Regions from separate parts of the Gracilibacillus caseinilyticus genome, predicted to be linked through region 2. Evidence: a T-box and tRNA genes for the amino acid it is inferred to sense, from the RefSeq annotation. Region 2 holds a T-box; the other holds one or more tRNA genes.
What was found. A T-box is a leader RNA that pairs with one kind of tRNA and senses whether it is charged. The one in region 2 lies ahead of serS (serine--tRNA ligase), so its partner is inferred to be a tRNA-Ser.

Region 1 (3,270 bases), 2.1 Mb from region 2:
ACCATCTTAATTCAATCCAGTTCGGGGACAACTGTATTGACGGTAGGATTGGTAAACGCAGGATTTATGACGTTGCGACAGTCAATAGGTGTTATTATGGGGGCAAACATCGGTACTACAGTAACAGCGTTTATTATCGGTTTTGACCTGGGTGAATACGCGCTGCCAATCATGGGTATCGGCGCACTACTTATATTCTTTATTAAAAATAGTAAAGTAACGAATATTGGGATCACCATTTTTGGTTTTGGATCATTATTCTTTGGACTGGAACTAATGAGTTCAGGCTTAAAACCATTACGTGATTTGCAAGCATTTCATGAATTAACGGTTGACATGTCCAATAACCCGATACTCGGTGTTATTATTGGAACAGTATTTACAGTTGTCGTTCAAAGTTCAAGTGCTACCATCGGTATATTGCAAAGCCTCATGATGGAAGGTGCTATCGAAATAAAAGCAGCCTTACCTGTATTATTCGGGGATAATATCGGGACAACCATTACTGCTGTGTTAGCATCTATCGGTGCAACAGTAGCAGCCAAACGAGCAGCATTAACTCATGTAATATTTAACGTAATAGGGGCTACAATAGTTATCATTTTCATCGGTGCTTATAGTAACTTTATAAGCTACATTCAAGGAGCACTGGAGTTAAATCCGTCGATGACTATTGCCTATGCACATGGTATATTTAATATGCTAAACACTGCCGTACAGTTTCCGTTTATCGGTTTATTAGCATTACTTGTAACAAAAATCATCCCTGGTGAGGATGTAGAAATAGAATATAAACCAAAACATTTAGATCCAATTTTTATTGAACAATCTCCTTCTGTCGCATTAGATCAGGCAAAAGCAGAAGTAATCAGAATGGGTGAGTATGCGACCAAAGGATTGGAAGAAACAAGTCTGTTCTTAAACAAACAAAATCCGAAGACCTCTGAACTTGCTATACAAATTGAAGGGGCATTAAATAATCTGGATAGGGAAATTACTTCTTATCTGGTAGACTTATCTAAGAAAGATTTCTCGGAATCAGAAATTAACAAACATTCAGCTTTAATTAATTCAGTTCGTGATATTGAGCGAATTGGTGATCACTTTGAGAACATTATCGAATTAGTCCATTTTAAAATGTCCAATAAAGTTGATATTACTGAGCAAGGAATGATCGATTTAAATGACATGTTTGATTTAACAATCATTACGGTTAAAGAGGCTATCAGAGCTCTGGACACTATGGACAGAGAAGCAGCCTTAAATGTTGTGCAAAAAGAAAATGAAATTGATAAAATGGAAAGAACATACCGTAAAAAACATATTATTCGGTTAAATGAAGGTGCATGTTCGGGTGCAGCAGGTATCGTGTTTGCTGATATTATCAGTAACTTGGAACGAATCGGTGATCATGCTGTGAACATTGCAGATGAGGTATTGGGAGAACGTTATAAACAATAAATAGTGGGAAATAGTCTGGGTGATTCCAGACTATTTTCATCTCTTATCGACAAAAAAATAAAAAATGCAATAAAACTATTGACGATCTAATATGGATATGGTAAATTATTAAATGTCGCTTCAGTAATTACATAATTTATTCCACAGTAGCTCAGTGGTAGAGCTATCGGCTGTTAACCGATCGGTCGTAGGTTCGAATCCTACCTGTGGAGCCATGGCGGTGTAGCTCAGCTGGCTAGAGCGTACGGTTCATACCCGTGAGGTCGGGGGTTCGATTCCCTCCGCCGCTACCAAACATAATGGCGGTCGTGGTGAAGTGGTTAACACATCGGATTGTGGTTCCGACATACGTGGGTTCGATCCCCACCGGTCGCCCCATTATATAATATACGTAACATAGGACCCTTAGCTCAGTTGGTTAGAGCTATCGGCTCATAACCGATCGGTCGCAGGTTCGAATCCTGCAGGGTCCACCAACTACATTCGGAGGAGTACCCAAGTCCGGCTGAAGGGAGCGGTCTTGAAAACCGCCAGGGGCTTCACGGCCCGCGGGGGTTCGAATCCCTCCTCCTCCGCCATATACATATTAGTTGGTTGAATTTCATAAAGGATTGGCTCGGTAGCTCAGTCGGTAGAGCAACGGACTGAAAATCCGTGTGTCGGCGGTTCGATTCCGTCCCGAGCCACCATTTCTAAACAAGCATTAGATAAAGCTTGTTTTTTTATTTGGCTACCCTTATTTTCCTCAGTGGCATTTTTCATATTTCAAGCTTCAGCTAGATAAAACTACATCGATTCTTGTATAAAATATATACAAAAAGGAATGCTAAATAGTTGCATTTCAATAAAATGATTTGATACCATTCTGAATAGAGAGATTTTTATACTTTCTAATTAAAAAATAGGAGGAATTAAACATGGCAAACTTTACATTACCAGAATTATCTTATGGATATGATGCATTAGAGCCTCATATTGATAAAGAAACAATGAACATTCATCACACTAAACATCACAACACTTATGTTACAAAATTAAATGCTGCACTTGAAGGTCATGATGATTTGGCTAGCAAATCAATCGAAGACATTCTTGCAAATCTTGACGCGGTACCTGAAAATATCCGTACAGCAGTGCGTAACAACGGTGGCGGACATGCTAATCACAGCTTATTCTGGACATTGCTATCTCCAAATGGTGGCGGTGAACCAACAGGTGAATTAGCTGACCAGATCAATGCGACATTTGGTAACTTTGATAAGTTCAAAGATGAATTTGCAGCTGCTGCAGCAGGTCGTTTTGGTTCAGGCTGGGCTTGGTTAGTAGTAAACAACGGTAACCTTGAAATTATCAGCACACCAAATCAAGACACTCCTATTTCAGAAGGTAAAGCACCAATCTTAGGATTAGACGTATGGGAGCATGCGTACTACCTTAAATACCAAAACAAACGCCCTGATTACATTGCAGCATTCTGGAATGTAGTGGATTGGGATAAAGTAGCAAGTCTATATAGTGAAGCAAAATAATCTCCATTAACATTAAAAGGACTATAGTTTGATACTATAGTCCTTTTGTTGTGTTTCCTTCTTTTCTCTATGATTCATATGTATAACTCCGCCTTTCTAGATCAAAATAAAGATTAGATTGTAGTGAGGTGTATACGATGAATCATAAGCCGAAATCTTCGACAAACCGATTACCCAACAGTAAAGATTTAAAAATACTCTTAACAATTGGCGGACTGTATTCGTTAGCTACTTTTTTATCGAATGCATTCGTAAATGTTTTTTTATGGAAACAATCAGG
Region 2 (3,270 bases):
ACAGGACGCGGAGCATATTTCCGGAGCTTTGCTATGCATATACTACATTTCAAAATAGCCAAGTGTGATAAAGTTCCACTTAACATAATCCATATTATAAGAACCAATACAGCACTAATTTTTGTTATTTGCCTACATGACAGGCATTATATAAAAAAACCGCAGCAAGGATATGCGGTGAACCTTGTTGCGGATTTTTTGATCTTACTTATTTAATTTCCGTCTTTCCACCCATGTAAGGAACGAGCACTTCTGGAATTTTAATAGATCCGTCTGCTTGCTGATAATTTTCGATAATCGCGGAAACAGTACGTCCGATTGCTAATCCAGATCCATTTAACGTATGGACAAATTCTGGTTTTGCTTTTTCCTCACGACGGAATCTGATACCTGCACGTCTCGCCTGGAAATCTTCAAAATTAGAACAAGAAGAAATTTCACGATACGTGTCATTACTAGGCATCCAAACCTCAATGTCATACTTTTTCGCAGCTGTGAAGCCTAAATCAGCCGTACACATACTCATCACACGATATGGCAGTTTTAACAGCTGTAATACCTTTTCAGCATGGCCTGTTAATTCCTCTAACACATCGTAGGAATCTTCCGGTTTTACGAATTGCACTAATTCCACTTTGTTAAATTGATGCTGACGAATTAAGCCTCTCGTATCACGGCCCGCAGATCCTGCTTCAGAACGGAAGCTTGCACTAAACGCTGTGAATTTCTGTGGTAATTCATCTGCCTTTAAAATGTCATCGCGATAATAGTTCGTTACCGGTACTTCTGCAGTTGGTACTAAGAAATAATCCCAGTCCTCGACTTTAAATGCATCTTCCTCAAATTTCGGTAATTGTCCTGTACCTGTCATACTCATACGATTGACCATATATGGTGGCAGCATTTCCTGATAGCCATGCTCATCTGCATGTAAGTCCATCATGAAATTCATTAAAGCACGCTCTAAGCGAGCACCTAAACCTTTATAAAAGACAAAACGACTGCCTGTTACCTTTGCTGCCCGTTCAAAATCTAATATATCTAATTCAGTAGCAATATCCCAATGCGCCTTCTCTTCAAAATCAACATTTGGCAGTTCTCCCCATTTACGAACTTCCACATTATCATCTTCAGACTCTCCAATTGGTGTCGTTTCATGTGGAACATTAGGAATGGACAACATTAAGACATCCAATTCTTCCTCTACCTGCTTTAATTCCTGATCAATTGTCTTAATGCGATCTCCGACATTACGCATTTCCACAATCATATCATCGGCATCCTTTTTCTCTTTTTTCAATAAGGAGATTTGCTTAGAAACCTCATTTCTTTTTGCCTTAAGCTGTTCTGTTTCAGCAATTAACTCACGACGCTTTTCATCTAAATCACCAAACTTGTCAAGATCGGTTAAATCTTCTCCTCTGTGTGCTAACTTTTCTTTCACTTCTGCAAACTGATTACGTAACAATTTTCTATCTAACATTTCAGCATCCTCCTTTATTCCTATCAGCTTAAATAAACATATAAAAAACTCCCGTCCCTGACAATACTGTAGGGACGAGAGTTAACCCGCGATACCACCCTGATTGGAGAATAGACTTCTCCCGGCTTCATTTTAGATAACGGCTTTTATGCCGAGTGTATGTACTCTTCATTCCATACACTGCTCCAGGATGGATTCACTTAGCTTTTATACCAGTTCACACCTGCCACTGGCTCTCTTTGAATAAAAATATAAGCTACTAGTTCCTGTCATCACTTTATTACTATACGATCTCTTATTATTATATTATCTTTCCACCATTTTGACAAAGTATTCTGTCAATCGATGGTCATCTGTTAATTCCGGATGAAAAGCACTGCATAGGTAATGCCCTTGCTGTGCTGCAACGATCTTATCATTGTGTATCGCCAATACATCCACATCTGGACCAACTTCTGCGATGTATGGAGCGCGAATAAACACTGCTTCAAAGTCTTCTGCTACACCATTTATATTAATCGCTGCTTCAAATGATTCGCGCTGACGGCCAAATGCATTACGTTCCACTTTCATATCCATTAGAGACAGATGTGCGTAATCCTGTCCAATGATATCAGTAGCTAAAAGAATCAGACCGGCACATGTACCAAAAATCGGTTTTCCTTGCTGACCGAAGTCTACTAATGCATCAAGAAAATCGTACTTGTCAATCAAACGACGCATTGTCGTACTTTCGCCACCAGGTAAGATCAACCCATCTATTTCATCCAGCTGTTCTTTATATTTAATCACAATTCCTTCTGCACCAGATGCTTCAACAGAACGAATATGCTCGCGAATCGCGCCTTGCAATCCTAGCACTCCGATTTTTACCATGATGTCTTCTCCTCACTAATTACCAACCACGATCTTGCATACGCTCTTGTGGCGCAATCGTGCTGATTTCTAGACCTTTCATTGCCGTACCAATACCTTTAGATACTTTGGCAATTAAATCGTAATTATCGTAATGTGTTGTTGCTTCTACAATGGCTCTTGCAAAGTTAGCAGGGTTATCTGACTTAAAGATACCTGAACCAACAAATACTCCATCAGCACCTAACTGCATCATTAACGCTGCATCTGCAGGAGTTGCAACACCACCTGCTGCAAAGTTAACCACAGGCAGACGGCCTTTATCTTTAATATCTAATAGGACTTCGTATGGTGCACCTAGTTCTTTCGCATATGTCATCACTTCGTCCTCTGACATATGCACTAATTTACGAACCTGCCCATTGACTTCACGGATATGACGAACCGCTTCTACGATGTTACCAGTACCTGGTTCACCTTTCGTACGAAGCATAGACGTTCCTTCACCGATACGACGAGCAGCTTCACCAAGATTACGGCACCCACATACAAAAGGTACGGTATATTCACGTTTATTTAAGTGATAGACTTCATCTGCAGGAGTTAATACTTCACTCTCATCAATATAATCAACGCCCATTGATTCCAAAACTTTCGCTTCGACAATGTGACCGATACGAGCTTTCGCCATGACTGGAATAGAGACTGCATTCATGACCTCTTCTACGATAGTAGGGTCTGCCATACGTGCTACTCCGCCTGCTGCACGAATATCTGATGGTACTCGTTCTAGTGCCATTACCGCTACAGCACCAGCTTCTTCAGCAATTTTTGCTTGTTCTGCATTGACAACGTCCATAATAACGCCGCCTTTTTGCATTTCTGCCATACCTCTTTTAACTCTATCTGTACCTATTTTAGACATTCTATTG

Region 1: it has a tRNA-Ser gene. The T-box ahead of serS (serine--tRNA ligase) is inferred to sense a tRNA for this amino acid. The anticodon was not compared.

The regions. Positions count from the first base shown of each region.
Region 1 is NZ_CP095072.1:3,254,655-3,257,924, forward strand. Features, by position in the region: gene MUN88_RS15360 (Na/Pi cotransporter family protein) at 1-1,461, shown strand, start outside; tRNA gene MUN88_RS15365 (tRNA-Asn) at 1,602-1,676, shown strand; tRNA gene MUN88_RS15370 (tRNA-Met) at 1,678-1,754, shown strand; tRNA gene MUN88_RS15375 (tRNA-His) at 1,764-1,839, shown strand; tRNA gene MUN88_RS15380 (tRNA-Ile) at 1,861-1,937, shown strand; tRNA gene MUN88_RS15385 (tRNA-Ser) at 1,947-2,039, shown strand; tRNA gene MUN88_RS15390 (tRNA-Phe) at 2,075-2,150, shown strand; gene sodA (superoxide dismutase) at 2,379-2,990, shown strand; gene MUN88_RS15400 (MFS transporter) at 3,128-3,270, shown strand, end outside.
Region 2 is NZ_CP095072.1:1,140,162-1,143,431, forward strand. Features, by position in the region: gene serS (serine--tRNA ligase) at 209-1,483, opposite strand; T-box leader at 1,551-1,765, opposite strand; gene pdxT (pyridoxal 5'-phosphate synthase glutaminase subunit PdxT) at 1,790-2,359, opposite strand; gene pdxS (pyridoxal 5'-phosphate synthase lyase subunit PdxS) at 2,379-3,263, opposite strand.